DNA from 3 places in the Nostoc sp. DedQUE02 genome. Region 1 is predicted to be linked to each of the others. Evidence: predicted binding sites of a transcription regulator. Region 1 holds the regulator's gene; each other region holds the start of a gene.
What was found. The regulator HrcA, encoded in region 1, represses chaperone genes, less so after heat shock. The targets are predictions, from matches to a motif close to TTAGCACTCNNGANTCNNGAGTGCTAA.

Region 1 (7,080 bases):
CGATTACGAAGCAAGCGGTGGCGGCTAGCAAGGTCGGAATCATGATTACGCCGAACCAACCGATGTAGATCCGGTTGTTGGTGCTGGTGATCCATTCGCAGAATCGATCCCATACATTGGCGCTTTGGCGCTGTTGTAAGGTTGTTGTCATTGTTTTATGAATGCGATTATTTGCAGATGAATTAGGTAGGTTTGACTACCTGTTACACATCTTAAAGAATTTATTGCGTTTTGTAAAGTACTTTCAGAAAAAATTTTCTCTTGGGATTTACGCACCCACAGAAAATCCCCAAACCTTTGAAAAACCGGGGAATTTGGGTGATATCACTTTGTATTTTAGACTTTCCTGCAAAACGCTACGCGTAGCTTGCTTCTCCAAAGGAGTGGGCTACGCTCAGTCGAACGATTTTGGATTGTGAAAAATGCACTTTATTCTTCAATTCGTTGCTGGCTGCTTGGATATGGACTCTATACCCACCTCTTGTAAAGGTGGACGCACAGATAAATAAACCAATGGCCCAAATAGCGGTATCAAGGCTATTAACCAGAACAACTGCGGATTTTTCCAACCGCGACGCGCCATATCATCCCCCAGCAATGCGGGAAATAATAGACAGAGTAAGCAAAAATCTAAACTCATCACATGGATGAAGCGGTTAGTTTGCCACTCTTGCACAAAATTGCCCCAATCTCCACCTCTTATACCGTAGGTAACTAGAATAACTGTGGCTACTGTCAATACGAAACCAGTTACACGAGAATCTAGTAATTTGAGCAAGATATTCTTTTTACCGACAAACTGATTATTTGGTTCTCTAAAGGCTAAGTACGGCAACAAGGCAAAAGCACCAACTCCGAAAGAGACAGTAGCAAACAGCCAAGCAGGTATTTTTTGTCCTCTACCATCAATAAAGACTACTGCGCTGTAAATAAGAGGCCAGATGCCCATGAGGTTAAATAGTGCTATGACTAACGGGTTTATGCCTTGCCACTGCCCAATAGAAAGGTTTTTAATTAACTCGAATGTACCAGGTTGCTCAGGAGGCGCGAGGAAAAAAGCATAGACAACAAATCCCAGCCACAGTAGACCAAAGGCAATTTTTCTAAGCATGAAAGATTTAAGTAGTATTAATTATTGATTTTGCCGTTACAAATCCGGCTATCTGCTTGCTATGGTATTGTTTGCTCGCCTAAAGGCGTAGCGGCTTGTTCCTAAAGATTAACCGCTAATTAAGGATTGAAATAACTGAAAGCTTCTGAGAGATAATCGGCAGCAGACGCTACTACTGCGATCGCACTTTCATAATCTAGGCGCGTTGGCCCCAAAACTCCCACACTTCCTACGGGTATCGAACCTCGGCGATAGTTAGAAGAAATCAAGGTGCAGGTGCGTATCGGTTCTAATGGATTTTCTGCGCCAATACGAACCGTTACCTTTGGTTTACCACCATCCTCTGGTTCTGGTTCCTCAAATATTAATCGCCACAGTTGGTCTTGTTCTTCTTCCAACAGGTGGATAATTGTTTGTACTTGCTGTAACTGGGAAAATTCTGGCTGGCGCAAAACTTCTGATACACCCCGAACCATAATTTGGGTTGTAGTCGGTGCAAGAGTGCGACGAGTCAATTCGGCAACTGAGTTTTTCAAAAATTCCCCGTAGCGTTGGAATTCTTGATCTAGTTCGCTCCAGTTGAGGTTAGCTAATTCCAACAGACTTCGCCCCCGCAAGTGGGTATTCAAAAAGTTAGAAACAATCTGTAACTCGCGATCGATTACTTCTGAATCTCGTTGTGTTTCTTCTGGTGTTGGCGACAAATCCATCAATTTGGAATGTGTCTCGTAACCATCAGTCACCACAATCAGCATGATCCGCCCAGCTTCAATTTGCACTAATTGCAGATGTCGCAATAGCGCTGTAGTCGTTTGCGGCATAGTAATCAAGCTAATGCAACCACTCAAGGTTGCTAAAATCTGCGCGGCTCCTTGCAGTAGGGTTTCTAAACTTCGATCTTGCCACTGTAGCTGCTTTTGCAATGCCATCTCTACTTCTCGCCCTAAAGTTTCCGTACCACTTTGTGGAAGCAAGCTACGCGTAGCGTCTGTTTGCGACACGCTGCGCGAACGCAGAGAAGGCGTAATTAGCTGGTCAACATAAATGCGATAGCCTGAATCTGAAGGTACACGTCCAGCAGAAGTATGTGGTTGGTAGAGCAATCCAGATTTTTCTAAAACACCCATGACATTACGAATTGTCGCCGAGCTTACACCCAGGTCGTACTCCTCAACCAAAGCCTTTGAACCAACTGGCTCTGCCGTAGCAATGTAGTGACGTACCGTTGCCCAAAGTATATGCTGTTGTCGATTTGTTAACTGAACTTCCATTATGGTATGTTTTGCTGAAGGCAAATTTTAATCAAACTCTCAAGAAATTTGGGGATTTAATCGAAAACAGAAAATATTAATAATTTATTAAGGTATCAAATTATATAATTATATTATGATAAGTATTTTTAAAGTTTATGTACAAAGCATTTTTTAAGATTAGGGTTGAACTAGCAGCTCAATTTTTTTGCAAAAGCTGCTAGTTATAATGTACCCTTGCGATGCTTTTTTCTAACCGTACTTTTGCATAAATTTCTGCTTGCAACAGTATTATTAGATACGTATTTTCTTCAGGGGCTACTACCGAACTGTAATTTAGAGCAATCCAACATTTTTGTGCAGATGTACTTGATGCCCAAATTTCAAACTTTCCGGCAAGCCTCTAAATCGATCTACTTCTATCTTTAGCATAGCAAAAGTTAGATGGAAGAGTAAGTTCCATCTGAATGATGTATCCGAGCAGAAGCTAATACTGCGGAATTGAAGGGTCTACTAATTGGGAATAGGCATCAATACCACCCGAAATATTTTGCACATTTGTAAAACCTTGAGCAATCAACCACTGGCACATTTGGGCAGAGCGGATGCCGTGGTGGCATAATACCAGGGTTTCGGCTTCGGGATTGAAGAGGGTAGGTACTTGATCTCCCCATTCGGCAAATTGACTTAAAGGTAGGTTAACAAAGCCCTCAATGCTAGCGATCGCCAATTCTTCTGGTTCACGCACATCTACTAGCTGAATACTTACATCACTAGAAGAAAGACGTTGCGCCAGTTCTTCTACACTAATTTGGTTCATGGGTTGACTAAAAGAATTCCCGATAAACAGTCCTAATCCTATTTATGGTGGCAGAAAATCTTTGCCTTTGCATGAGTATCCATTCTCAAGAGGGTTGATTAATTCTGCTAGGCTTTCTGCTTAAATGGCTGTAAATCGTCTTTTTTAATAGGTTTAATGTGAATAGGCAACGTTCATTTATCGGTTTTATCGTCGCTGGGGCGATCGCCCTGCTAGTAATTGCGATCGCAGGCTTTTACTGGTTTTTCGCTAAAAGTCCGGCTAACCTCATTGCTTCTAGCTCTGGGCCTGGTGCAGCCATATTCGTGTCGAAACTTTCTCCTGCAATGGTTTCATTATTGACCAATCCTGACCGTTTGCAGGCGTTGGAGCGCGAAGAAGAATTATCTAAACTCAAAACCAGTTTATTCGCCAAGAGTGGCATAGATTACAAACAAGACATTCAACCCTGGTTAGGGGACGAGATTACATTAGCTATTACCACCTTAGATATCGATCGCGATCCAGAAAACGGACAGCAGCCAGGATATCTGTTAGCATTAGCAACCAAGCAACCAGAGAAAAGCCGCGAGTTTGTCGAATTGTTGTTTTCTAAACGAGCCTTAGCTGGTGCAACCTTAGCTGTTGAACAATATAAAGGTGTAAAACTGATTTCTGACAATTCCCAGCCAGAACAAGACTTGCTTGCTGGTGCTGTTGTCGGTGAAAACTTTGTGTTGTTTGCCAACGATCCGAAAGTACTAAGAGATGCTATCAATAACGTCCAAGCGCCGGATCTGAATTTAACTAGCTCACCCGAATACCAAAAAGCTACCAAAGAACGACTCAAAGGGGGATTAGCTGTAGCTTTCTTGAATCTTCCCATCGTCGCAAAATGGCAAGGGTTAGAGTTACCAGAACAACTTTATAACAGTCAAATCATATCTTTAGTGTTGAATCCTAAAGGATTGCTGGCAGAAACCAGCATTTTGACTTCATCAGAAATTGTCCTTCCATCTGCACCGTTATCTAAACCTGTGGGAGCATTGCAGTATGTTCCAGCATCCGCAGGTTTAGCAATTTCCGGCTCGAATTTGAGTAATTTGGCTGACAGTGATTTAGCCAAACTCTGGAAACAAGCAACAGCAACTATATATGGTTCTGAAGAAGATGTGGTTTCTCGATTAGCAAAACCTTTGGCAGATGTTCAAAAACGCTGGGGTATAAATTTACCAGAGGATATTTTCAGTTGGGTACAAGGAGAATATGCCATAGCATTGTTACCTGGGAAAGAGCAAACAACTCCTCATTGGATTTTTGTAGTAGAAAAATCTGAGGATGTGGAAAAAGGTGTGGCTCGATTAGATGCGATCGCCTCAGCCAATGGACTCAGTATTAATTTCTTAACTCTGTCCAAGCAAAAAATCTCTGCTTGGACAGAGTTAACCACAGCAACAAAAAAAAGTGATGTCAAAGAAGGAGAATCTTTCAGCATTGAAGCAAAAGTGCGGGGATTGCATACAGCTTTAGGAAATTACGAAATTTTCACCTCTGACTTGGAGACGATCGATGAAATTCTCACAACCAAGGATAATTCGATAATTGACAATCCTAATTTCAAAGATAGTATCGCTGCAATTCCCCTACCAAACCAAGGTTATGTATATCTCGACTGGACAAAGAGCCAGAATTTGTTAGAGCGTCAAGTACCGATTCTCAAATTAGTGGAAGTTTTAGGTAAACCATTTTTTAACAACCTGCGATCGCTCACAGTCAGTAGTTATGGAACTGACACGCGATCGCTCAAAGGTGGCGTTTTCTTCAAACTCCATAAATAATTCGTTTTTCTAAGGTGTCTGTGACGAGGCGGCCGCCTACATATTCTTTGGAGAATGACAAAAAATAGAGTCAAGGTAGGCAGTAACGCCTACCTTGATATCTCCTAGTAGTTTTCCTAGCGCCGCTTCTTCTCAAAATTAGAATGCGCTTGCTGTGGGGCGGACAATTACTTCATTGATATCGACATCATCTGGCTGGGACACCGCATACAAGACGGCTCTTGCGATCGCATCTGGAGTCAGTGCGATTTTGCGAAATTCTTTCAAAGCGCCTTTTGCAGAATCATCCGTGATATCAGAGCCGAGTTCAGTCTCAACGACACCAGGGGATATTGTTGTCACGCGGATATTTTTCGATTCCTGACGCAGCCCTTCGGATATGGCCCAAACGGCATATTTTGTCGCGCAATAAACCGCACCGGTAGGCACCACCACATGTGCGCCGATAGAAGCAGTATTGATAAACTGACCGCCGCCTTGCGCTTCCATTATAGGCAAACCCGCAGCAATGCCATTCAACACGCCGTGGATGTTTACATTAATCATGGTATCCCACTCCTCAACTTTCAGGGCGTTCATCGGGGAAAGGGGCATAACACCTGCGTTGTTATAGATGACATCAACACGGCCAAACTTGTCTAGAGCAAAGTGAATGAACTTTTTCATATCCTCACGATTAGCGACATCCACCGCCTTGAATTCTGCTGTGCCGCCTTCCTTGTGGATATCCTCAACAATTTTTTCCAGTTTTTCCGTGCGTCGTGCGCCTAAAACAACTTTTGCGCCATTTTTAGCTAGCAATTTGGCTGTAGCTTCACCAATTCCGCTACTGGCTCCAGTGATGATAACAACTTTGTTTTCTACGTTTGTTTTGTCTTTCGTCATTGCCTTATCTTTTGACTGCTTTATTCGATGTGTTCATAATATGTCTGTAATCAAGAGTTTTAAATGCACAAAACTCGCGTTTTATTGCCTAATTCTCCAAAACAAGATTTTCTGAGTAGCAAAGATGTTTTACAATCATCAAAGAAAAATGATTAAATCACTCAGGAAGCCAGTATGGCAATTGAAATACTGAAGCATGGCGCGGCTGTCAATGAGTGTAAAGAACTGGCAGCATTATTAAAGAGGCACACCGACGGCAAGGGGAACGGTGTCCACAAAACAGATATAAATAAACTGGAATTTATGCGGGAATCTTCTACTTCTACCGCATTACACTGTGTTTATGAACCTATTCTTGGCATCGTCGTTCAGGGTAAAAAAGAAGCTTTATTGGGTGAGGAAACTTATCGTTATGGTGCGGCTCAATATCTTGTTGTCTCGGTTGATTTACCGCTCAGTGGATTTGTTATAGAGGCCACGCCAGACAAGCCCTATTTAGGATTCAAGCTGAATTTAGACGCACGGCAACTCTGTGACATTATTGCCCAAATTAGGCCAGCTACGCCTAAGAAAGAAAACTCTGTCAGAGGCTTGTTTGTAAGTAACGTTGATGCACCGTTGATCGATTGTGCCTTAAGACTGACGCGGCTTTTAGATACGCCACAAGATATCCCCATACTAGCGCCGATGATTATCCGCGAAATGTATTATCGCCTTTTAATCGGTGAACAAGGTGAAGCTGTCCGCCAGATTGCCACATCCGGTAGCAACATGCAGCGCATTGCCGAGGTGATAAAACTTATCAAGGCTGATTTTACAAAACCGATGCGGATTGAGGAGCTAGCTGGGCAAGCTAGTATGTCTCCTTCATCTTTCCATCACCATTTTAAGGAAGTAACATCAATGAGTCCGCTTCAATATCAAAAGCAATTAAGACTATTAGAAGCGCGTCGCTTGATGCTTGCCGAAAACTCCGATGCCGCCAATGCTGCCTATCAGGTGGGTTATGAAAGTCCCTCACAGTTCAGCCGTGAATATTCCCGTATGTTCGGTGCGCCGCCAATTAAGGATATTGAACGTTTACGTACAGCTTGAGCGGAAACTGTCGAGTTATTGTTCAAATTAAACCACAATATTGGCGTAATAAACTAAATACGTTAGCTGAAGTTGTCTAGTCCAAAAAAGGTAATTACATCT
Region 2 (13,207 bases), on a different contig from region 1:
TGGAAACACTTCAACAAAAGGATTCCAGTGATTAAATTTCCACGTAGATGCGGTGATCGATTATATAATTCATATTGTATTACTCCTAGTTTCATTTAATTTGGTTAGGAAATGGTTAGCTGATTCCTCAGTTTTAAAAAATCCTTGAACAACTAAACCAGACCATTCTTCCTGTAAAACTGGCTCAATATTTGGTAAAAATTCAGTTATTGCTTCTTCTGATTGATTTAAATATTTTGATAATCTAGTTAGATAAATTTTAAACTTCAATCCCAATTCGGGGCTGCTCTCAATAGGTATTAAATTAAAGATTGCACCTTTGTTTTTGTTAGCCCCAGTAAAAGTAATACAACTTTTTGTGGTATAAGTCCAAAAATGATACTTAATTAAGACTTTAGAAACTAATTTATATATCTTGTCAACCCCATTCTTTTCTGCAATTGCTTCTAGTTCTTCGTAGGTCAAGTTAGTTTTTCGTGATAATTTACTAACAGGAGCTTCTTTAACTTGATTGGGATCGACTAAAAATTTTCTTGCTAACAGTTCACGACTATTATTATTAAAGTAATAAAATTTAGCTACATTGATTGGAACTTGATACGTTTCTGATAAATAATTAATAATTCTTTCAGTACTGGAATCTATTTCTGATGCAACTATGAAAATTTTGTGTTGACTATTTATAATCTCTGGAAGTGCCTTGTCAAATTTTGTTTGAAAAGCTTGTTCTAAAGTTTCTTCCTTACCTAAGTAATTCAAATAACTAACAGCAATACTAATTATTTTCTCAGCAGATAGATTTTTTACCCATGAAGCATAATCTAATGCTTGAGCAGTTACTTCTCTAGATGTTTTATCGCGTTTTAACTCCACAATAACAATATTACCATCATTATCTAAACAGAGCAGGTCAATTATCCCGTTATAATCCGTAGCTACCTGTCTACCAATTACTAATAAATCTGGTGAAAGAATAGAGATATCTTTTTCTAACCACTTTTCTATACGAGCTTCTAAATTTAATTTATTTTTAATAATTTCCGTCAGTTTATCTTCTGCGGATACTTCCCATATTTTCAAGTCTTCTTGCATATAAATGATTCCAGTTTGCTGAGAATTTTATCAATCGATATTACCGTTAATTTTGGCCTTGAAGCCGTAGACTTGGCGAGTACCGACGAGGGGGACTAGAGTTATTTCTTTTTCGTCGCCTGGTTCAAAGCGGACTGCGGTTCCGGCGGGGATATCAAGGCGCATTCCTCGCGCTTGTTCTCTATCAAAGTTTAACGCTGTATTTACTTCATAAAAGTGATAATGGGAACCGATTTGTATGGGGCGATCGCCTGTATTGGACACTAGCAATTTTATAGTTGGACGACCAACATTTAATTCAATTTCACCTAATTGTGTGATAATTTCTCCAGGAATCATAATAAATTAAAAACTAAAAAATTAACGAATTGGACTATGTACTGTCACTAACTTTGTACCATCAGGAAAAGTTGCTTCAACTTGCACATCATGCACCATTTCTGGTATCCCTTCCATCACATCATCCCGCGTTAAGAGAGTTGTACCATAACTCATCAATTCAGCTACGGTTTGCCCATCTCTTGCACCTTCTAAAATGGCAGCAGAAATATAAGCAACTGCTTCAGGATAATTTAGTTTTAAACCCCTTCCTTTCCGTCTTTCTGCTAATAAAGCAGCAGTAAAAATTAATAGTTTATCTTTTTCCTGCGGCGTAAGTTGCATTCTTATCTCCTCTGTGTTCTCTGCGCCTCTGTGGTTCGTTTAAAGCTGCCACACTCTTGGTATACAATTACCACGATTCAAAAAATAAACTCGCAGCAATTGCCAAACATTAATAAACCAGTTTCTCACCTCAGATGTAGAAGAACCGCGATATCGACACAATAATCCATGTTGTAATCGGCTAACACCCGCTTCTCCCTTCCCATGCCATAAATTTCGCGTTTTTTCGACAATCTCTGCTGAAACTACGCCACCAACCCAAACTAGACTACCTACTATTGGTTTTCCAGCCAAACCGTGGGGACTGTGAAAAGTTTCTTTGCTACCCCGTAACCATTGCCGATCGATCCATAAGGGAACATCTCGCTGCCAAATTTCCGTGTGCGATCGCCATTCACCTTGCAAGAATTTTTCTCCTCTAGCACTGCGACCAAATCGGGTAATTTCCCAGCCGAAAAAGCTAGCCCTGGTTGCTAATTCTACCCGTAAATCTTGCCGATAAATCGCATCATTAAATAAAATTGTCTCTTGTGGCAACCATTCCAAACAAGCACCAGCATCAACTTGCATTTGGATGATTTGTCTAGCTTGTAAGCCATTGCTGCGATATATTTTGCTTGCAGCAGCTGTAGTGATTAAGGCTTGGGCTTGGGTTTGGAGGTGGATATTAGAGGATAAGCGATCGCCTCCCACCATGCCCCCAGCCGTGTGTAAAATGACGCTATGACAAATTTCCCCTTCTGGATAAAATGGGCGCTGTACCTTCAAGGGCGCTTGTTGGCGATCGTAAATTAATTGGGTTTTACCCTGGCGATCGGCATAGACTAAATTAAGTTTGCCATGCCAACCTTCTGCTACTTGCGGATTGCAGGTCATTTATAAATTCAAGATTAAAGTTCAAATATTTTATATTTATTTAATGCATTCTCTGCTACTTTACTTGCAATTTATCATTGTTTTTCGCCAAGGTGTACGCTAGTGCGATAAACCATATAGATAAAACCACTTTCATCACGAAAGCGCTGATATAATTCTTGAAAATTATCAATAAGCTGTTCGTATGCCAAGCCTTCACGTGGAAGGTAAGAAGCACTCATTGCTCGGCCAATAAATCCAGTTAAATCTAACTGTTGCTTATAAGTAAAAGTATATTCGTGGATGTTAATAAAATAGGGAGTTACTAACAGTGGCTCTACCGACTGCATTCGAGATTCTGCTGGATGATTATTAGATGCTTCGCGGACTATTCGGCTATATTCTGTAGTTAAAGCATCTTCTTTATCGCGGTTATTCCACACCACAGCCAAGCGTGCTGATGGTTTTAAAATGCGGTGAAACTCCAATAAAGTTGGTTCGGGGTTGAACCAGTGGAAAGCTTGAAAGCAAGTAACTAAATCAACTGAATTATCAGGTAGTTGGGTAAATTCTGCTGTTCCATCACGAAACTCTATCAAAGGATGTGCTTGGGCAGCTTCTCGCATCGCCGCATTTGGTTCTATAGCTATGACATTAACCCCTTGTTCAGCTAACAATCTTGAAGCAATTCCTGTACCTGCGCCAATATCTGCTGCTACAAGTTGTGAATTTTCACCTAATCCTTCCAAGATAATATCAATTGCATCTGCGGGGTAGCTTGGACGGTATTTTACATAATCTTCTGCTCTGTCAGAAAATCGGTTGAGTGGGTTTAAGGTATGTAAGGGGGTTGTTTCAGGATTAATTTGGCTCATGGGTTTTTATAGAAAAGAAGAAGTGCGTAGGCGTAGCCCGTCGTAGACATCGCTGTAGTTCAGAAAAGCGATATCATAACAATTAAACCGCTCTAAACAGTAACATCTACATACAATAATGGAAAGATTGCTAAACATCCACATTGAGAAATTACCTGAAGGCGTTTATTTAGCAACATCTGATGAGCTTCAAGGTTTAGTAGCTCAAGGACGGACTGTTGCTGAAACTTTAGAAATTGCCCATGATGTAGCGATTAAATTAATGGAAGCACAGGATGGTAATTGTAAATTACCTGGGTGAAATTTTGGCGATCAGCATACACTAAGTTAAGTTTGCTATGCCAACTAGTAGAAATTTATGGTTCTACCTGAACGCTCATGCTTGTTTAACTGTAAAATTTCCACTGTACTGCAATTGTTGAAGTAACTTGGAGTTTCCAGAACCAAAAATGTATAGTACATTTTGGGCACGAGTCATAGCAACATAGAGTCTTCTACAAGTCAAAATATCACTTTCGGAATGTGGAGGTCTACTAAAATCCCAGTCTTGAACCCAGAGTATTAAAACGACTTTAAATTCTAAACCCAACGCACTAAGCGTATTAATAATTTTAATACCAGAATTTTTAATATTATATTTTTTCTCAGACTCTCTATTTTCACTGACCCAATCTGTTTCAATTCCTACATTTTGCAATTTTTTAATCAGAGATTTTAATAATACCTTTTTTTGGTCATCTGCCATTCTATATAAAATAGCAATATCATTTAGTGCATAATCTAGTCTTGCTAAATCTTTAACTTCATTAATGACAGATTCTACTTCATAAATTTCTGATGTTTCAATATGTAGAATTGGATTTACACCACGACGTACAGCGTCTGTAGGCTTAACAATATCGAATGTTAAATTTTCTTCATCAATAACGTTACTAAATAAACTCCAGCCTGCTGCTAATATTTCCTGAGTATTTCTATAGTTTTTGTCAAGTTTTAATTTTTTGTTACTTGTTCGTCCGACGGCTTTGACTCCCACAGAATTCCAAGTAAAATTATTACGTTTATAAACGGATTGACGACCATCTGCCACAATCACAAGATTGCCATGTTCTGGGTCTTTTAACGCAGCTACACAACATTTAAACCACATAGGATCAAATGTTTGTCCTTCATCAACTAAAACTGCATCATATTTATGTTTTATCGGAGTATTTTCAAGTTGCTTTAGTAGTATCTCTCCTAAAATACTATCATAATATTCTGTAGTAAAACCTAAAGGTGCTGGGATTTTTCTTATAAGCGAACTTACCCAAGCATAAAATGTCAACACCTCTATTTTGCTAGTGGAATTGTACTGATTTGAATATTCATACATTAAAGACTTGAGATAAGCAGCAAGACTTCTGTTGAAACAAAGAATTAAGACTTTTTGATGAAGATTTTGTTTAACTAGCAATTTAGCATGAGATAAAAGTATTAAAGTTTTTCCCGATCCAGCTACACCATAAATTATTCTATGTCCATCACCAATTGATCTCACTATACATTCTTGACGATGATCTAACGTTTTAAATACATAACTTTCATTTTTGAATTTAATGTTATTAGGAACACTGTACAGAGATGCTGGTACAAGTTTAATAGCTATTTCTGGAAAAATAACAGCTTTTATAGTATCAATTTGCTCATTGGTAAGAGGAGAAAAAGTAAAAGTATTGGTAAATATTTTTATTAATCTATTTACTAATTCTTCACTACTAATGCTCTGACTATAAAATAATTCATTACGGTATATAATTTGTGATGGAGACAATAATTTATCAATATTTTTTTCCTGTGCTTGTTCTGCGGTAATATTAGAAAATAATAGACCATAGTTACAATGGAATGCTAATTTCTGTTGATTAGCTTCATGCAACTGAGTGAGTATTTGATATTTTTGTAATTTCACTAATAATTGATCTATCAACTCTTGATATGGATTTGTCCATAGGGAGAAAGTATCTTCTTTCTTATTGATCTCTATAGAACGCTTACGAGTTCGTCTTCCCGGAATATCTAGATATGACGGAGAATTTTTTAAGTCTATTTTTTGATTTTTTTCTGGAGAACTAAATAATTTAATTTTGTTAATATCAGTACCGTTAACTTGCGATGGATACCAAGTAATAACTTGAATTATTAATAGTCCAAAATTAGGTGCAATAATCAGGAAATCAATATAATTACTTTCAACGACTTGCTTATACCAAACTAAAAAGTCATCTGGCAATTTCTCACGAAGTATTCTATATAAAATTTGTTCGCCTTGACTAGCAGATGATGATATAGATTCGGGAACCATTAAAGCCATAGTTTAATACCTATCTTATTTTTCTTCTTTCTGCTGCTCTAACCAAGCTACCAAATCAGCAACTTCAGAAAAATCAAGCAAATCTTCTCCCAACTCCTCTAACTGTTCAGCAGATAAATTCCTAACCTGCTCAACTAATGATCCATCAATATCGCCAAAACGCCGTTTAAGTAGACGACTAATCAATTTAAATGCTTCTTTTTGAACAATATCTTGATAAATTACAGACTCTTTCATAATATCTTCCTGCAAAAATTGCCGAACCAAATCCTTTTCAAACCGTAAACCCGCCAGAATTTCTACACAACCCGCAATATTTTGCCGCTCCTCTCTATCTGGAATTGTAGCGACTTGTTCAGCCACTTGTGCCAGTAAAGTTTGCGGCGAGTCAGTTCGCGCCAAACTTGCTAATGGTAATAGCGCCGGATTAGCTAAAAATAGTGTTGAATCTTGCTCCCAAAGACGAACAACCTGATATTGATGAATCGTCGTGTTGTCCCGATATTCTTCAGTAAAAGCCATTTCGTTAGTAGTTTCCTGCAAAAAGATTAGTACTTGCGCTACAGGACAACGATACTGGCGCTTCAACCTCACAGAATAATCGAGCATTCGGAAATTAAGCGCCGGATTAGATTTTGCTAAAGTTTGAAATTCAATGTGCAAAATTTGGTTAGCTGCTTGCAAAAATGTCACATAATCTGCGCGAATTGGTTCAAGCGTGAGTTCCGTTTTTAAGACTTCAATTTGTTGCACCTCTACCCCAAGCAACCAACGCACAAAATCAGTAGGGTACTGTTCAGCTAAATATTTACAAGCGTTGTCGTAACTCACCCTCTTCTTCTCCTGACACAAAAAAACAGCCGCATCCACAAGGGAAGCAGCTGTTTTATTATGTAACTACAAAGTATTAGTAATCGAAGTCGCCGCCGCCAGCGCCAGCACCAGCAGGAGCGGCATCTTTAGGCTCAGGCTTGTCGACGATAATACATTCGGTTGTCAACACCATACCAGCAATAGAAGCAGCGTTTTGCAGAGCAGAACGAGTTACCTTAGCAGGGTCAACAATACCAGCAGCTAACAAATCAACAAATTCGTTGGTTGCAGCGTTGTAGCCAATGTTGAAATCCTTCTCTTTGACGCGTTCAGCAATCACAGCACCATTCTGACCAGCGTTTTCAGCAATCCGCTTCAGAGGTGCGGGTAAGGCGCGAACCACAATCAAAGCACCAATCAACTCTTCATCCTTAAGGTTGCTCTTTGCCCAGTCTTCCAAGTCGGGAGCTAGGTGAGCCAGAGTTGTACCACCACCAGGAACGATACCTTCTTCTACAGCAGCTTTGGTGGCGTTAATAGCGTCTTCTAGGCGTAGTTTCTTGTCTTTCATTTCGGTTTCGGTCGCTGCACCCACTTTCACCACAGCGACACCACCAGAGAGTTTAGCAAGACGCTCTTGCAGTTTCTCTTTGTCGTAAGAAGATTCGGTTTCTTCGATTTGACGACGAATCTGTTCGACACGAGCTTTAACAGCAACTTCGTTACCTTCGGCAACAATTGTGGTGTTGTCCTTGGTGATGGTGATCCGGCGAGCTTTACCCAGGCTATCCAGCTTGGTGTTATCTAGCTTCAAACCAGCATCTTCGGTAACTAGTTGACCGCCAGTTAAAACAGCAATGTCTTCTAGCATAGCTTTGCGGCGATCGCCAAAGCCAGGAGCCTTAACAGCAGCCACGTTCAGCACACCGCGCAAACGATTTACTACCAAGGTTGCCAAAGCTTCTTTTTCAATATCTTCGGCGATAATTACCAAAGGACGACCAGCACGGGCTACTTGCTCTAACACTGGTACAAGGTCTTGTACCAAAGCTATTTTCTTATCGGTCAGCAGTAGGAAAGGTTCATCAAAAACCGCTTCCATCCGTTCAGCATCGGTAGCAAAATAGGGAGAGATGTAGCCTTTATCAAAGCGCATCCCTTCAGTGATTTCCAACTCGGTGAACATAGATTTCCCTTCTTCTAGGGAAATTACGCCTTCTTTGCCCACCTTGTCCATTGCTTGGGCAATCATCTGACCAACTTCTTCGTCATTACCAGCCGAGATCGCACCAACTTGGGCAATGGCTTTGGAATCTTCCACTGGACGGGCGTGTTGAGCAATTTTTTCTACCAAGAAGCTGGCAGCTTTGTCAATACCACGCTTCAGGGAAATTGCATTAGCACCAGCTGCAACGTTCCGCAAGCCTTCTTTGACGATCGCATGAGCTAAAACGGTAGCGGTGGTAGTACCATCACCCGCAGCATCATTGGTCTTAGAAGCAGCTTGACGAATCAGAGCTACACCAGTGTTTTCAATGTGGTCTTCTAATTCGATTTCTTTGGCGATCGTTACACCATCATTAACAATTTGCGGTGCGCCAAATTTCTTTTCTAGGACTACGTTACGACCTTTGGGGCCAAGGGTAACAGCTACAGCCTCAGCCAGGATGTCAATGCCTCGTTCCAAGGCGCGACGGGCGTTTTCGTTGTAGATAATGCGCTTTGCCATAGGTGTCTAAATTCCAGGAGTAAGTCAATTTTTTGTTGAATTAGGCATTGGGTATTGGGCATTGGAAAAACTCTTTCCTATTCCCCACTCCCCACTAGATAACAACTGCTAAAATATCTTTTTCAGAAAGCAGTACATATTCTTCAGTGCCGAGTTTGATGTCAGTGCCAGCGTACTTCGAGTACAGCACCTTATCGCCGACTTTGATTTCCAATTCCTGACGGTTTCCGTCGTCATTACGCTTGCCAGGGCCAAGAGCCACTACTTCCCCTACCTGGGGCTTTTCCTTGGCGGTATCGGGCAAATACAGACCACCTGCGGTCTTTTCCTCAGAGGCGTTCACTTTTACGAAAACGCGATCGCCTAAAGGTTTAACTGTAGAAACGCTTAGAGATAAAGCTGCCATATTATTTCTTTCCTTTAGAGATTAGCACTCTCAACTCCTGAGTGCTAATTTACCGAAAAGTAGCGTCCAATGGCAAGAATTCTTTTAGTACGGGTTCCCGAACTAGAAGCTCAGAGATGTACTTAAGTATAAATGCTTAATTATTTCTACCTTTCGGATTTTGTTCCGTAAGTTACGAAGAGAGTAGGGAGCAAAGAGTTAGGAGTTATAAGAATTATTCTTCGATTCCCCACTCCCTACCCCCCTTCTGGGTCAACTTTATTTGCAAAGCTTGGAAATTGTTATAGAAATGTAATCAGGGAGGCGCTCAATAAGTAAAAATACAGTGATTCAGTCTAGCCATCAAATCCCTAAAGCCCGTAAGTCTCTACAACATAAAATTTTGAGTAATTGTGTAGAAACTTTAGGACTTGCAAAAATTCAGCGACACATTTTTATTTGCGCTGACCAGACAATTACTAGCTGCTGCTCAAAACGAGCTAGCCTGGAATCCTGGGAATTATTAAAAAAGCGACTTAAAGAGTTAAAACTTAATGAGCCGCAACAGAGTCATCCCATTTGCGTCTTCTATAGAACTAAAAGCCAACTGCTTGCGCGTTTGTTGTTCTGGACTCATAATGGTGGTTTACCCTGATGGTGTCTGATATCGCCAAGCAAGCCCGGAAGTTATTGAGCGGATCATCCAAGAACACTTAATAGGCAATAAGGTGGTAGAAGAATATGTATTTTTAACCCATCCTTTGCCAGAAACTTCCCTAGTTTCTTGTGAACACCTCATAGAGGCTTAACAACCAAAGGATATGGTATAGCAGTAAGCTTTAAGAAAGTGCGGGTTGGTTTTGAAGTAGGGTCATCTTTAAGCCAATACTTACTTGTGAGTCAGAAGGATTATTATTTAATCAGTGTTTTTTCGCCCGCCACTTTCAATGCGATATATAATAGCGCATTATAGATACTACTGCTATACGTATCCTTGCTGGACTTTTGCTATCGAGCTACTAGTCTCTTGAAAGTGCTCGGCATTTTTGAGACTTCGAGACAGCAAAGGCAAGTTAAGTAGGAAAAAGGACAACATCTCCAAATAACCCACCATAGAGGATAAATATTCAAGACTTTGATGGACCGAAGCGCGACAAGTGCCACTGCTATGAAAGAGCCCAGCATGAAAGATCACAAACGACTTCTATTGATTGATGATGACCCTAACCTCATCTTGCTGGTGAAGGATTACTTAGAATTCCGGGGATACGAAGTCATCACCGCCGAAAATGGACGTGAAGCTCTGGAAATTTTAGAGCAAGATGTTCCAGACATGATTATCTGCGACGTGATGATGCCGGAAATGGACGGATATACTTTTGTAGAACAAGTCCGGCAAAACGAACGCACCAGTTGGATTCCGGTTCTTTTCCTTTCAGCTAAGGGACAAAGTGCAGACCGAGTTAAGGGTCTGAATAAAGGTGCTGATGTTTATATGGTCAAACCTTTTGAACCAGAAGAACTCGTAGCGCAAGTTGAGTCCTCGCTGAAACAAACTATCCGTTGGAAAGAACACCAAGCAAAAGGAGGCGAAAACGGTTCCCGTATCCAGGTTCCCTTCGATGTGCAATTAACCCCAACCGAACTGAAAGTAGTTCAGTTTGTTGCTAGGGGTTTAGCTAACCGTGAAATTGCTGAAGAACTCAATGTTAGTCAGCGAACGGTTGAAAGCCATGTGTCCAATATGTTGGGCAAAACCAATCTCCACAATCGCACTGAACTAGCGCGGTGGGCGATTGAAAATCAAATGGCCTAAAATCGGCAACGAGTGGTGAGTGCTGAGTGCTGAGTGTTTTTGACTCAGCACTCATAACTCAGCACTCAGCATTCAATTTACCAACCATCTTCTTCAGGGCTGGATTGGTGCAAAACTTCTAAATCCAGTTCATCCAGGTAAGTCAAGGCACTTTCAATCTGGGAAACAGTGCCCCGTAGTTCTAGATCAAAGCAGCTATATTGTGGCACGTTTGCGCTTATCTCGGCAGTAGCAATAATTACTGTGATACCATAGTGAGAAACCAGTCGTGAAATGACTGGTTCCTCATGCAAGTCTTTAGGAATACGAACCTGGATGCGAGTTTGGGTGCGTCTATTATCTAAAATATCAGTATTATATTTTACTTGTTTATTTGGAATTGCCATTCTAGCTTCCTATTCGACTTCTGGGATGAGGGTTTGGCTTTGTACGACTTCTTTTAACACTAGCGTTACTCATTCTATGCACGCAAACGGTAGCAAATGATTCATAATTCATCATTAAGATGCGATGAGATGAATTATGAATTCCTATAAAAAAGTGCGATCGCGTTTAAGTGGATTATAAACTTATTAAGTTATAAGTTAACTTTGTTGAAAAATGAATAAACACCTTAGAGAATAATTCTCTGGTGAAATCTTAATTCAAGTGTTGCTTTTATGATTAACAGATAATGCTACTGGAATTTCGATCGTAAATTCAGTTCCATGAGCAAGTTCAGACTTTAACTGAATATTTCCCTGATGTTTCTCAATAATTTGATGGCTAATTGCTAAACCTAGTCCCGTTCCTTTGTTGATAGGTTTAGTTGTAAAAAAAGGATCGAATATCTTGCTTTGAATCTCAGAATTTATTCCATTACCGTTATCTCTAAATGTAATTATGACTGTTTCTAATTTAGTTACTTCAGTTTGAATTACAATTTGCTTTTGAATTTGATTATCTAGCTCTAGTAAAGCATCAATGCCATTACTAAGGATATTCATGAATACTTGGTTTAGTTGTGCTGGATAACATTGAACTGATGGGAGATTTCCGTATTTTTTAATAATTTCAATTTTTGGTTGTAGTCGATGATTTAAAAGTAATAAAGTACTTTCAATACCTTCATGAATATTCACAGCTTTTTTCTCTGACTGATCGAGTCGAGAAAAGTTTTTTAGCGATAGCACGATGTCACGAATCCGATCCGTTCCTATCCTCATGGATGAAAGAATTTTTGGTAAATCATCGCTGATGAAATCAATATTAAAGTCACCAAATTTTTCTTCAAACAAAGAATACGAATCTGGATGTTCTTGTTGATATAGTTGGATTAAATTTAAAAGACAGTTTACATGGTTATTTAGATGATTAAAATTACCGTGAATAAAATTAACAGGATTATTAATTTCGTGCGCTAAACCTGCAACCATCCGACCCAAGCTAGACATTTTCTCTGTCTGGATCAATTGAACTTGGGTAGTTTGTAATTCTCGTAAAGTATTTTCTAACTGTTGTGCTTGAAGTTGGGCAGTAGCAGTTGCAGTAGTGAGTGCTTTGAGGTTATTGTAAGCTTTGGAATGATAACGAATGCGGGCAATTAACTCAACTGGATCTGGTAATTTGATTAAGTAGTCATTAGCGCCTTCGGTAAAAGCTTCTGCTTTGAGCTTTGCTTCTTCTTTACTGGATAACATAACGATTGGTACATCACGAGTTACTGGATGAGAGCGAAACCAACGCAGTAACATTAATCCATCGATATCTGGCATGACCATATCCAAAAATATCACCGTTGGTTCTATGGCGATCGCATCTTGAATAGCTTTAGCTGGATTGCTTGTGTAGTGAAGGGAAATATCTGTTTCTGTCGAAACCATCCGACGGAAGGCTTCGCTGATAATTACCTGATCGTCAATTAGCAAAAGCCTGACTGTGGATATTTTGGCATCCAGAATAAATGGCGCAGCTTGTGGAGTTTGTGGTTGACTCCAGTTTGGTGATAATCTTGCTGTCTTTGGAGATATTTCTAAGAGTGCTGTTTCTTGCAGGTTCATTTAGCACCTCTAAATAGGTATTGGTTTCTAATACTACAAACTAGCCAGTTAAATATACTAGTATGCAATTGTCGTGATTATATCTCAGTGATTAAAGGTGTTAGTGTTTTGCAATACTTCGTAAAGGTATTTTAAGTATCTGCTTTTGTACACATATGATATTTATAGTATATTTTGATACAAAAAATATTATTATGCCGTAAATTTGATGCAGGCTGATGCGATCGCCTCAACTGGCAAAACCTCTACCGCAGCTTTTAATTCCACTGCTACTTTCGGCATACCATAAACAACGCAAGTTTTGCGGTCTTGAGCAATAGTATGCCAACCTGCTTCGCGCAATTGTTTTAAGCCTTGAGCGCCATCTCCACCCATCCCCGTCAGCAACGCCCCAATCCCCTTTCCAGTCCAATTTTTAGCCACACTCATGAAGAAAACATCAATTGATGGACGATAGAAAAAATGTAGTGGTTCTTTGTCATAGCCAAAGGTGAGGTCGGGACGCATTACTAAATGAAGATTTGTGCCAGCAAGCAGAACTTTACCAGGCTGTGGTGTAGAACCTGCGATCGCTAGTTGCATAGGCA
Region 3 (13,207 bases), on a different contig from region 1:
AAATCACCTAATTTACCCTCTTGTACTACAGTTTTTCCTCGCTCAACTGCTGGGTGAAATAAATAAGTATGGTCAACCATCAGTATTAAATGATGCTGCTCTGCAAGATGGCAAAGTTCTCGACATTCTACTGGGTTGAGAGTTAGGGGTTTTTCTGCCAAAACATGGTATCCCTGGTGGAGAGCGTCTTTAATTAAAGCATAGTGAGTGGTAGCAGGAGTGGCGATCGCCACTCCTGTTAACCCCGGCACTGTCTTTAAATCCTGCCACTGGGTTGTTAATAGTACATTTTCGTCTAAGTTAAACTGCTGCTTTACCGCCGCTAATCGTTCTGGATGGGGATCTACTACAGCAACTACATTCACTTGGGGATTTGCTAAAAAATTTCGCAGCAGATGCACTCCCCAACGCCCAACTCCGATGACAGCAATTTTAATTTGGTTTGTCATTAGTTATTAGTTATTTGTCATTAGTCATTTGTCATTAGTCATTTGTATACAAGGGACTAAGAACAAATGACTACTGGCAACCAACTGATTATCAGTTTATCAGCCGTATTTTTGCTTCAGGGTATTTCCGGTTTAGGAATTGCTAAAAAGGCTACTTTAGCTGCGGCTTGTTCAGCAGTTTTGATCGAGCGCCCCTTACCTTCTCCTAGTTTGTTTCCGTGCAGCCACACTTCAGCCAGGAAACGTTCTTGATTGCGATACGGTTGAGTGATTTCCACAACCCGATATTCTGGTAAAACTTTAAATTGCGCCTGAGTCCATTCTTGGAGAGCAGCTTTGTAATTTAGTCTGGCGGGATCGAGGCGAATTTCTGTGGCTAGTTGGTGGAAGTGGGGATCTAGCCAAGAGCGAATCAATTCTAGATTTTGAGTACTTAAGTAAAGCGCACCCAAAACTGCTTCAAAAGCATCTGCCAGTCGTGACTCTAGACCAACTTTATCGGCGGTAGCACTGCCAGCGACTAGTAAGTATAACTCTAAACCATAAACTCTAGCCAATTGAGCGAGGATGCGATCGCTCACCAACACCGAACGAATTGCCGCAAAATCCCCTACTGGACAATCGGGATAATTTTCCCATAACACAACAGCCGACACCAGCCGCACCACTGCATCGCCAACAAATTCCAGCTGTTCATAATTTGCCGAATCAGAGACAGTGGGATGAGTTAGCGCTAAATCTAGCAATTCCCACTTTATAGGTGCTTCTAGCGACAAACCTAATTTTTGGACTAAACTTTCGAGTTGCCGTTGACGGCGTGGATAGGCAAGGGGCATTGCATGATAAGGGGAATGGGGCAGGGGAGCAGGTGGTCACTGAGCGTAGCCGAAGTGGGGCGGGGGAGCAGATGGGCATACTTCGACTGCGCTCAGTACAAGGGGAGCAGGGGGGCAGAGGGGAAGGTAACTAGTTATCTATACTTATATATCTAAATCTCTTGGACTATTACTCTAACAACTTTTTGTTACTTCTCTCTATCTAGCTTCTCTTGGATAGCTTGACGGCAAAATTCAGGAGGATCGTCTTTAGCTTTTACTTCTTCCTTCATTTCTTTAGTGACACGCAAATGTAAATATTCAGTTAGTGGTCGCTCTCTGTCCGTGGTGAATGGCTTTAAGTTATCTGGATTACCTTTATTTTTAGACATTGTATAGAAATACAAATAAAGTTCTTCTCCACGTGTATATCAGTGGATAATCTTAAATCGATGGGCATCTTAGCCTGAGAAACTTGTTGCCCACCGATTCCCACTTTTATAAGAGGTAACTCTATTTTATGTTTACGCGCACAGAATTAGAAGTTAGAAGCTTGAGAGCGTTACGCGATTTGTGTCTAATACAGTACGGCATCCAAGCAATAGGAAACCCTGCTGATAAGGCATCATACATTAATGCACTTCTCACTTTTCCTGTTATAGCCCAATACAGTTCAGTTAAGCTTTTTTCTCTCCCCCTGCTCCCGAAGCCTCCCCTGCTCCCCCTGCCTGCCTTAACAGATAAATTTGCTTAACCCAAGCGTATTGTGTTATGGCCTGCAAGCAAGTGTCGGAAAATAAAGGATTGAAATCTCCTATACTTTCTCAAGTAGAAGCGCTAGAAGCGACACTAGAAGCTATGGGAACACCGACACCAGAGCAGTCAGCATTGCTCAAGGTGACAATGGAAGGCAGGAAACTAGAGTATCCAGCACGGTACAGTCAAGAGAAATTGTTTGGACTCTATCGGGTTAAATGGCATTTGGATACAGCATTAGAGATATTGGGAATGCTTTAAATGCTTTAGATGATGAATTAGCGATGTCTACGACGAGCTTCTCTACGAGACGCTACGCGTAGCAAGATCCCAAAGGGTACGCTTACGCACACCCGTACAAAAAATAATAGAGTACAAACCGTGAAAGGTTCATACTCCATCAAAGGGGAGAGAGCAGGACATAAGCCGGGTTCTGTTCTCTTGCGAGGGCAGTTATCTATCTGGGACGTTTGTTACCAAACGCCTCAAGCGGCTCTCGTTAAGCGGAACTGGTAAAAGACCAACCGTAGTCCCTATCGCCTTGCTCCCAACCGGGGTTTACCGAGCCAGCACCTCTCGATACTGCTGGTGCGCTCTTACCGCACCTTTGCACCCTTACCAAAGATTGGGGTGTAGGGTGTGGGGTGTGGGGTGTGGGGTTTTTCTTTCCCTATTCCCTATTCCCTATTCCCTAATTATTGGCGGTATCTTTCTGTGGCACTATCCTCACGATCGCTCGCACTGGACGTTATCCAGCAAGTTTGGTCTTTCGGGAGCCCGGACTTTCCTCAAACCAGTTACTATGACTGATCTGCAACCGCCTGCGCCTACTCTCTCCTTAGATCCAGTGTAATCTTTGGTTGACGTAGTATGTTGACATGGCATTACTTTTTTTTATTCCAAGGTAGAGCGTAAGTCCAAGGTAGTTTCCTGACTGTGAAAGGACAGTTGATAATGCTAATGGGAGGAAAATCACGACCTGGGGCTAAACCTAAACGCACTTCAGATATCCTCAGCACCAGTTGTAGGGAAAAGTCTAACTCCTTTCTTCTGTTAATAAAGTCGTTGTACAGCTTTTTTTGCCCCTTTTGTAGCCCGTTGATATCGATTAGTGGTTTTTTTGTTGAATAGGTTCCAGCTACTTGATCGCGCTCGAAAACATCTTCTGCTGTCACCGTTTCCGAAAGTGTTTTCTTGGGAGCAATCAGGCTCGGACTTTGGGGTACAGCTAAGTCGCGGGTTAAGTCTGGTGATTTCCGAATTACGCGGCGCGATTGCTTGCTATGTTCAACTACTAAAGAACTGTTGTCCCAGTCAACATAGATAGCAACTTGATCGGATTTATTTTCAATGCTAATTCCTAAATCTTTCAAATCGTCAATTGGATATGAGGATTTGAGTTTAAAGGAAATTCCAATTTTATCGTCGAGATTTTGTTCTTTGAGTTGATCGTCAACCATTCCTTTTTTAAACTCAAATTTAACTTGATCATCGATGGATTCAACCATACGGTTAAAAACATAAGAAACACCGATAATATAAATCGTCAAAACTACTAAATTCTGGTCGCTACTCCTCATAACTCAAAAATCTTAACTCCCGGTGCTAATGAATATATATTTTACTTATCGTTCATCTGCAATTTTTAATTGCGTTTGATTACTACAGAATTTTGCAGCCAGCCTCGTCGCCAAAAAAAGAATAGCAAACCAAATGCGATCGCTAACATCACTGCCCAGCAAAGTGGATAGCCCCAATACCAATTCAACTCAGGCATATTATATGGTGATTTTTCAGGATTGAAATTCATACCATATATTCCGGCGACAAAAGTCAGGGGAATAAAAATTGTTGAAACTACCGTTAGTACCTTCATGATTTCATTCATTTTATTACTCACTGCCGAAAGGTACACATCCATTAATCCAGATGCTAGTTCTCGGTAAGTTTCCACCATATCCATTACTTGTACCGTATGGTCATAACAATCTCGTAGATAAATTCGCACTTCTTCACTAATCAAATCACTACCATCTCGAATCAAGGAATTAATTGCATCTCGCTGGGGCCAGATAGCACGACGTAGTTGCAGTAATTCTCGCCGAATTTGATAAATGTTTTGGAGTGTTTGTGGGGTAGGTATGACTATTACCTCTTCTTCTAATTCTTCGATTCGCTCACCATAAAGCTCTAGCACTGGGAAAAAGCCATCAATAATTGCATCTAACACAGCGTAAGCTAAATAATCCGCTCCCTGTTTTCGGATGATACCTTTGTTTTTTTCGATTCGCGATCGCACCGCTTCAAAGCAATCATGTTCTGGTTCTTCTTGTACTGTCAGCAAATAATTTTTCCCTAATATCAAACTTACTTGCTCGCTATAAAAACCACATGTTTTTTCCTTTGGTACTACCATCCGGGCAATAAATAACAATTGGTCTTCATAATCCTCTGTTTTGGGGCGCTCCGGCACATTGACTATATCTTCTAAAACTAGAGGATGTAACTCAAAAACTTTACCCAATCGTTGTAATATATCTTGACTACCTAAACCTTGTACATCTACCCAAGAAATCGATTCCATCTCCAAATAGGGAATACACTCCTCTGGAGTTGCTATTTGTTGGCGGGTGAAATTTGTTTGGTTATAGTCAATCAAGAAAATTATCGGTGGCGGAGCATCTGCATCAATAAAAATGGTTCCAGGTATAGTCCCTGGCTGGTGATAGAACTCATCTTCATATATCTTGGTAACTATTTTAGGAAGGTGACGCAGTTTTCGTACCATGCAATATTACCTACATTAGAAATTGGGAATTGGGAATTGGACAAGTTGCTCTTTTCCAGTGCTTAGTAAAGAAGTAAGATTCCCTACTTAGCACCATGAGGCATTGTGATTTATTTCAGCTTTTGCTATTAATATTACAAAAATTAATACAAAGAGTGTAATTTTTAAATTAAGGAGTTATTTAGATTGGGGAATTTAGGAATCGGTATTTTTTAGTGGTTAGTTGTATTGACAACTAATTACTGATACCCATAATAATTATTTCTATTTATGCCCAGCTACTTCCCAGCAATAGAGATAACATATCGGCTCTGAATCAGCAATGGTAAGTAAGTATAGCAAGGGCTGGGGACTAGGGACACTTCGACTGCGCGGTAGTTGAATCTCGACTCACTTCGACTGCACGGTAGTTGAATCTCGACTCACTTCGACGCCGCGGTAGTTGAATCTCGACTTCGCTCGATTACCGCGTAGTCGAAACTCAGTGCAAGTCGCTCGATTACCGCCAAGCGATGCACTGAGCGCAGTCGTTGTGTCGAAACTCAGTGCAAGTCGCTCGATTTCCGCGTAGTCGAAGTATGCTCCCCTGCTGCCTATTTGTATCAATCCTAAAGTGAAACGGTACAGATGATGTCCTAACCACCAAGGCTTGTGCTATGTAGGACTTATACTTATATTTGATTTCTGAAAAAAATTCGGTATACCTTAATCTTCTGAAATCCTCTTGCCTATTGCAAGAGTGCCTTTTGCCTATCTACGCAAATAATTTCAGTAATCAAACCAGATTCCTATATAAAAAAACAGTTTGCCTTGGCAAGACAAACTGCGAAAAAAATATTTATCTGGGTGAGCAGAAGTTAGAACATGCCCATGCCGCCCATGCCGCCCATGCCACCCATGCCACCCATGCCGCCCATGCCACCCATACCGCCCATGTCAGGGGCAGCAGCTGCGGATTTCTTCTCTGGCTTTTCAACAACGATCGCCTCGGTGGTTAAGACCAAACCAGCAATGGAACCAGCGTTTTGCAAAGCTGAACGCACAACTTTGGCAGGGTCGATAATACCAGCAGCAATCAAGTCTTCAAATTCGCCAGTAGCGGCGTTGTAACCAATGTTGAAGTCGCTATCCCGAACTTTCGAGACAATTACAGAACCTTCAGCACCAGCGTTGTCTGCTATTTGGCGCAAGGGGGCTTCTAGCGCTCGTTCGACAATATCAGCCCCAATTCTTTCTTCGTCATTTTCTAGGGTATTTTTAATCGCTTCTACCGCCTTAGTTAAGTGAATTAAGGTTGTCCCACCACCAGGAACAATACCTTCTTCCACAGCAGCTTTAGTGGCATTCAGCGCGTCTTCAATCCGCAGTTTACGGTCTTTGAGTTCGGTTTCGGTTGCCGCACCCACTTTAATCACTGCCACGCCGCCAGCAAGCTTGGCGATGCGTTCTTGGAGTTTTTCTTGATCGTATTCAGAATCGGTTTCTTCCAACTGTCTACGAATTTGACCAATCCGCTTTTGTACCTCTGGCTTGGTGACACTACCAGCGACAATTGTGGTGCTTTCTTTGTCAATGGTGATTTTGCGGGCAGTTCCCAGCGCTTCTATAGCAGCTGTATCCAAACTCAAGCCGATTTCTTCCGAAATCAACTGTCCATCGGTGAGAATCGCAATATCTTCTAACAAAGCTTTGCGGCGATCGCCAAACCCAGGTGCTTTAATCGCAGCCACGGCTAGTACACCCCGTGCTTTGTTCACCACCAGAGTTGCCAAAGCATCACCTTCGACATCTTCAGCAATAATTAGCAAAGGCTGACCAGAACGGGCAACTTTTTCTAAAATCGGCACTAAATCTTGGATGCTGCTGATTTTTTTATCTGTCACCAAAATCCGGGCGTTTTCAAATTCCACAATTTGCCGTTCGTTGTTGGTGACGAAGTAGGGAGAAATATAACCCCTGTCAATCTGCATCCCCTCAACGACTTCTAGTTCAGTTGTTAGGGATTTAGATTCTTCAACGGTAATTACACCATCTTTGGTGACTTTTTCCATTGCTTGGGCTAGCATATTGCCAACTTCTTCATCGTTACCAGCAGAAACAGTGGCAACTTGAGCGATCGCACTTCCTTCTACTGGCTTGGCTATTTTGGTAATTTCCAGTACCAGTGCCTCAATAGTTTTGTCGATCCCGCGTCTCAAGCTAACAGGGTTACTACCCGCCGCGACGTTCTTCAAACCTTCTCGAATTAAGGCTTGTGCTAAAACGGTGGCGGTGGTTGTACCATCCCCAGCGACATCTTTAGTTTTTGAGGCCACTTCCTGGATGAGTCTTGCACCAGTATTTTCCAAAGGATCTTCTAATTCAATTTCCTTGGCAACAGTGATACCATCGTTGACAATTTGAGGTGCGCCAAATTTTTTCTCTAAAAGGACATTGCGACCTTTAGGCCCCAAGGTGATTTTTACAGCATCGGCAAGGGCGTTAACACCCCTTTCTAGAGCTCTCCGAGATTCCTCGTCAAATGCAATAATTTTCGCCATGTTTCATTTCTCCAGCGCTTCCATTAGACAATTTAGCACTCACAGCGCCAGAGTGCTAATCTCTCAAGTGGCTCAAGTTACAAATGGAAATAAAAAATTGATTAATATACAGGTGATGCTCATATTAGATACTGGCAGTAATGCTTGAATTGGGAGATGAATCTAGACAACTCCCTTAAGTCCCTTGGTATTGCCGACCCTAGCGGCACCGGCTGGTTGGCAGTAGTATTTACGTTCCTTTTAGCTTGGGTTGTAACTTGGCGTTTAATTCCGACAGTACGCAAATTCGCCTTGCGGGTAGGTTGGGCTGACCAACCCAACGCACGGCGACTCAACCGAGAACCTTTACCCAATGCGGGGGGGCTGGCTATCTACGCGGGTGTGATTGCCGCCCTGGTATTAGCTAGTCTTTTACGACCGATCGAACTCCAAAACGTGTTGGCTCAGGTGCTCACTATTCTGTTGGGGGGTTCGATATTAGTTCTTGTGGGCTTTATCGACGATCAATTCGGTTTACCGCCCTCAGTTCGATTGTGGGCGCAAATTGTGACGGCGCTGTTGCTCGTCGCTAATGGTATCAGTGTCAAAGTTATGTTTGGCACTCCCATCGACTCCTTCCTGTCCATGTTGCTAACAGTACTGTGGGTAGTAGGGATTACCAACGCCATCAACTTGATGGATGGTATGGATGGCTTGGCAGGAGGAATTAGCTTTATTACTGCCATGAGTTTGTTGGGGGTTGCAGCCCAATTTAACAATCGTGCAGCAGCAATCTTGGTACTTGCAGCTTTGGGAGGTGCTGCACTAGGCTTTTTGCGCCATAACTTCCATCCGTCACGAATTATTATGGGTGATGCCGGAGCCTACTTTTTTGGCTATGTGCTGGCAGCAACGAGTATTTTGGGTAAACTGCAACAAAACACAGTTTATGCCCTAATTCCTACGGTTTTATTTCTGTTGTTACCGGTGCTAGATACAACCCAAGTATTTGTGCGAAGGCTACTAGCAGGAAATAACCCTCTGAGTACTCCTGGCAAAGATCACCTGCACCACCGCTTACTTGCTTGGGGACTCTCCCAACGCCATGCTGCGTTCACGCTTTGGTCAATTACCTTAGTTTTCAACTTGCTGGCGATGAGAATACAAGGTATGAGTTTGCCTGTGATGCTGGCTACCGCCAGTAGCATTATCCTTCTTTTAGGCTTTACTATCTGGCAAAGGATACGCCAACAGCCTTAGTTGCTTGTAGGGTGAGCATTACAATGCTAGCCCTGCTATGTAACTGATAGGCCAATACAGTTCAGTTAAGCAAATTTATCTGTTAAGGCAGGCAGGGGGAGCAAGGGGAGAGAAAAAAGCTTAACTGAACTGTATTGACTGATAGGTAAGTTTGTTTTTTATACTTCTTCAGTACTTATTATGCAAATTAGCTTACCTTTATCATCATAGAAGTCCCCTTCATCGGCTATCTTCCCCTCCTCAGCCAAAAGTTCAGTAGCTTTCTGGTAATCTTCTATAGCTCCTTGCCTATCTCCTAAATGAGAATGAGCATTCCCTCGATTATTAATCTTGCAAAAAAATTGTAGGTTGGGGAGCCACTGCGCCCTTGCGGTTTCCCGCGTTGTAGCAAGTGGCGTTGGAGGCTTTGCTCCACCCAACCTACGTCTAATGCACTATTTTAAACTTGCCACGCCAATACAAAAGTTAATAATTCGTAACTCCTAACTCAGCACTCAGCACTATTTAGGCCATTACCATACCGCCATCGACATTAAAAACTTGCCCAGTGACGTAAGCTGCGGCGGGATCGGCGGCGAGGAAGCGCACCATTCCAGCGACTTCTTCAGGTTGACCGAAGCGGCCAAGTGGGATGTATTTGAGAATATCTTCAGGGTTGTTGAGATCGCTGGTCATATCGGTGGTGATAAATCCAGGGGCGACGGCGTTAACGGTGATCCCACGAGTAGCAAGTTCTTTGGCAACGCTTTTGGTGAAGCCGATTACACCTGCTTTGGCGGCGCTGTAGTTAGACTGACCTGGATTGCCCATTAGCCCTGCAACGGAAGTAATGTTGATAATCCGTCCCGATCGCTGCTTGAGCATGATTTTACTGACGGCGCGTGTACATAAGAAAACACCAGTTAGATTAAGGTCTATCACTGCTTGCCAATCTTCTGGCTTCAAACGCATAAGCAGTGTGTCGCGGGTAATACCTGCGTTATTGACTAAGATATCCACACGGCGAAACTTTTCGGTGACGGCGCTAACTAGTGCGTCTACTTGATCGCCTTTAGAAACGTCTGCTTGGATAGCGATCGCCTGACCTCCTGCTGCTGTAATTTCTGCAACAACTGCCTCAGCAGCAGCACTAGAACTGGCATAATTGACAACTGCGATCGCTCCCTGTGTAGCTAATTCAATTGCGATCGCTCGACCAATTCCTCGTGATGCACCTGTGACAATTGCAACTTTATCTTGTAATAGTGTCATTCAATGTTCCTCAATCTTAGAAATACCGCGCTAATTATCTTATGGTGATTTCGGGAACATCTGAATATTGTCTGGATAATTAAATATCTATAGTTATTTGCTTGGTCATGATAAGTTTAAAGACATATTTAATCCACATACACAAACAAGAATAATATACGGATTTTATTATAATTATTTAAGATTTTTTGCTGGCAAATCATTCTATATTGACTAATTTAATCCTTTTCCAACAAAAACCCATGAACCTATACCGCTTTTTTTTTCTAAGAATTACTATTGAAACAAACAATTGAAAATCGGTGTGTATCACATGGCAACTAAAAAGCAATTTAACAGCTTTGAAGAGATGCTGTCTGCTTCTGATGTACCTGTATTAGTAGATTTTTACGCTGACTGGTGTGGCCCATGCCAAATGATGGTGCCAATTTTAGAGCAAGTCAATGCCCAACTTAAGGATCGCCTGCGAATTGTTAAAATCGACACAGAGAAATACACAGATTTGGCTACTCAGTATAAAATTGCCGCTCTACCAACCTTAGTACTATTTAAGCAGGGTCAGCCTGTGGATCGGATAGAGGGAGTGATGCAAGCGCCGCAGCTGGTGCAATATCTACAAACAAAGGTTTAAGCTAATACTTAAAATTTGGATTTTAGCTGCCAGAGGCGCGGAATATCGCGTCTTTTTTAGTGGGGACGCACAGCTAGCCGTAGCCTTACAAATCGCCCTGTAAAATATTAAGTAAATATTAAGCATATCTACTTATACGTCTAGAGAAAGTAGTTTAAAAGTTGAGAGGGATATATTGTGTAGATATAAAAAAATATATTGACAAGTAAATCAATATATGAATTCTAAGCAGCAAAAACCTGATAAAGCCTATATTTGGGTGAATATTGACTTTGATAAAGTTAAACATAGAATAGATGCGGTGACTTGCCAGATTGAGCGAGTTATACAAAAGCACCAACTCTCCAATCAAACTGGTAAATCAGGTAGAAGAAACAATTAGGTTATTTCTAGGGCGATGCCTACGATGGGCTAGGGTTACTTAGGGAACTCCAAGAAATAAATTATCCAATATTGTGGGGTGGGCATCTTGCCCGCCCTATGGACTGGGCGGGCGAGACGCCCACCCCACAAGAATTAATTAGATATTTTTTTATTTGGAAGTCCTTTACTTTATTTTTAGGGTTTAGATTCTACAAACCTTAGTGGGGTTAAGCATCGAGTCAAGGTTTTTTGTCACGATACTAGTCAGATAGGGCAATATTTTTATTACTGTAGCAATCCTATTTGATCTGTGAAATTAGTCGTGGAGGTAGGCAATAGGGAATAGGCAACAGATTTTTTTCACGAATTATTTAGGATTGCTATATGAACTTTGTTACCCAATCCTAAAATCCCCCAATTTATTGGGGGATTTTGACCATATTTCCAATCTCTTAAAACGTAAAAGTAGTCCGAAGTACACCTACAGTCGTAGTGTCATTATTGCTGTTACCTTCTGGGTTAAAGAGAACAAATGCACCAGGGGTAATGCTGATATTATCGCTAACTTGAAGGCGGTAATAGGCTTCCAAATGGTAAGGAGTCGCTCGATTCTCGCCTGCGGGGGTAAGTTGAGCAGAACCACCAGTATCACTACGGAAAAGTGGCTGACCAAAAAGAATCCCGGCAGTGTTCCCTGACTTGAATAAATCTTTGAAGTGAATTCCCGCCATCCAACTCGTAAAGGTGGTGGAAGCATCTACGCTATTAGAAGCAGCATCAGCAAATATTGCTGCACCATAGCCAGATAATGCTATTTTGGGAGATAATCGCCATGTTACAGTACCACCAACAGAGTTGAGTGTGAGCGGTGTTCCAGTTGCAACCCCTGCTAAAGCACCGATATCACTACTAACTAATCCTGTAGCCAAAATATTGATTTCGTGATAACTGTGGGCATAGTTTAAACCAATATCCAGAGCCGGACTTGGCTTGAAGGTTAACTGTGTGGCAATAATACTACTACCGCTAAATAAACCTGCTCCCAAAGGTGTAGTAGAAACTCCTGGTACTGCCTCAGCCGCAGATTTTTCGGGTAAATTAGCATTTACACTGCCGTATAAAGCTCTTAAATCCAAATTTGGCGAAATATTAAAAATAAATCCCGCCGCCGATGCTAAACCTGTACCCGAAGTCCCACCAGAAACCCGTAGCACAGGATTCAAGTTGCCAAAACGAGAAATTGATTCTTGTCCTTCACCATAAAAAGGCGTAATTACTGGGAAAGCATCTGATGTTTCCGCCGCAGTTCCCGCAAACAAGGTTAATTTATTAGCCACGGGAAAGACATACAGCAATTTGTAAAGCTGAACGCTGTTTGCGCCAACACCTGACAAAGTATTGACATTTAACCCTGGAAATTGCGGCTCAAAACTGGTACGAGCGCTACTTGCACTTAAAAGCGGCGAAGCTAATCCTAAACTTTGTTGTAGGCTACCCTCTCCAGTGGCTCCACCCAAAAAGTTATAGGCTTGCAATCCAGTAATTAATGAATCTTTACCAGTAAAGCTAGTGGTAAGATTTAACCGCACTCTATTGACTAAGATGATGTTCGAGTCGCTGTTATTAGGAGCGCCACCGCTAGCACCAACACCAGCAATAATTACCTCTCCATTGAGTTTGGTTGTAGTAGAAAACTGATTTGCTTCTAGTTCTGCTGTGCGAGCTTCTACAGCATCTACTCGACCTCGCAATGTTGCCAATTCCGCCGCAAATTGTTCTTGTAGTTTCTGCAACGCGGCTAAATCTTCTTTCTTGACCAAATCACCAGTTGCGGTCGCAATCAGTTCGTTGATTCGCTCTAAACAAGCATTTAAGCCAGCAGCAAATTCATAGCGAGTCATCGCTCGATTACCGCGATAGGTTTGATTGGGATAACCTGCGATACAACCATAACGCTCGACTAAAGATTGGAGTGCCTGAAAAGCCCAATCGGTCGGCTGTACATCAGACAATTGCGATACGGATGTTACTTGTGCAAGTTTGTCTGAAGCAAGTTTGTCTGAAGATGGAGATGAACTTGTAGATTGTGGTGTGATTGGCTGCCGAAAGTTAACGGCAGAATCTACTCCTAAATCTTGATTTTTTGGCTGTTGATTGACTGAGGGTAAGTTTTTTTGACTATCATTAGCTATCAGCAATTGACTGGAGATATTATTTGCTAAATCGCCTTGATGAGAATCATTTTTTTTATAGCTGCTATCGTTTTGATTAACAGTTACGTTTTGATCTGCACTTTTTAAACTAGGAAGGGCTTGCACAGGTGATAACCCAGCAATTAAACATAAAAATCCCATCCCACTAGCAGAAGCTAGTAG

Region 2: the regulator HrcA is predicted to act here: its motif matches at 8,808-8,834, upstream of groES (co-chaperone GroES).
Region 3: the regulator HrcA is predicted to act here: its motif matches at 7,381-7,407, upstream of groL (chaperonin GroEL).

Annotation. Positions count from the first base shown of each region.
Region 1 covers NZ_JAVRBY020000122.1:5-7,084, forward strand. The annotation lists partial or broken gene RMX98_RS35755 (photosystem II q(b) protein) at 1-151, opposite strand, end outside; gene RMX98_RS35760 (DUF2834 domain-containing protein) at 437-1,111, opposite strand; gene RMX98_RS35765 (heat-inducible transcriptional repressor HrcA) at 1,231-2,382, opposite strand; gene RMX98_RS35770 (rhodanese-like domain-containing protein) at 2,849-3,181, opposite strand; gene RMX98_RS35775 (DUF3352 domain-containing protein) at 3,340-4,998, shown strand; gene RMX98_RS35780 (SDR family oxidoreductase) at 5,137-5,883, opposite strand; gene RMX98_RS35785 (AraC family transcriptional regulator) at 6,058-6,978, shown strand.
Region 2 covers NZ_JAVRBY020000017.1:4,017-17,223, reverse strand. The annotation lists gene RMX98_RS15540 (hypothetical protein) at 1-35, shown strand, start outside; gene RMX98_RS15535 (endonuclease NucS domain-containing protein) at 70-1,092, opposite strand; gene RMX98_RS15530 (urease subunit beta) at 1,123-1,431, opposite strand; gene ureA (urease subunit gamma) at 1,453-1,755, opposite strand; gene RMX98_RS15520 (urease accessory protein UreD) at 1,795-2,631, opposite strand; gene RMX98_RS15515 (class I SAM-dependent methyltransferase) at 2,706-3,485, opposite strand; gene RMX98_RS15510 (DUF1902 domain-containing protein) at 3,604-3,786, shown strand; gene RMX98_RS15505 (3'-5' exonuclease) at 3,862-5,838, opposite strand; gene RMX98_RS15500 (DUF4351 domain-containing protein) at 5,854-6,669, opposite strand; gene groL (chaperonin GroEL) at 6,746-8,380, opposite strand; gene groES (co-chaperone GroES) at 8,475-8,786, opposite strand; gene RMX98_RS15485 (response regulator transcription factor) at 9,904-10,581, shown strand; gene RMX98_RS15480 (NIL domain-containing protein) at 10,659-10,967, opposite strand; gene RMX98_RS15475 (ATP-binding protein) at 11,226-12,620, opposite strand; gene RMX98_RS15470 (chemotaxis response regulator protein-glutamate methylesterase) at 12,813-13,207, opposite strand, start outside.
Region 3 covers NZ_JAVRBY020000002.1:293,744-306,950, reverse strand. The annotation lists gene RMX98_RS03750 (Gfo/Idh/MocA family oxidoreductase) at 1-449, opposite strand, end outside; gene rnc (ribonuclease III) at 566-1,285, opposite strand; gene RMX98_RS03740 (hypothetical protein) at 1,474-1,656, opposite strand; gene RMX98_RS03735 (hypothetical protein) at 2,036-2,281, shown strand; RNA gene rnpB (RNase P RNA component class A) at 2,427-2,855, opposite strand; gene RMX98_RS03725 (hypothetical protein) at 2,905-3,600, opposite strand; gene corA (magnesium/cobalt transporter CorA) at 3,666-4,808, opposite strand; gene groL (chaperonin GroEL) at 5,666-7,348, opposite strand; gene RMX98_RS03710 (MraY family glycosyltransferase) at 7,505-8,587, shown strand; gene fabG (3-oxoacyl-[acyl-carrier-protein] reductase) at 9,092-9,838, opposite strand; gene trxA (thioredoxin) at 10,152-10,469, shown strand; gene RMX98_RS03695 (hypothetical protein) at 10,687-10,851, shown strand; gene RMX98_RS03690 (iron uptake porin) at 11,285-13,207, opposite strand, start outside.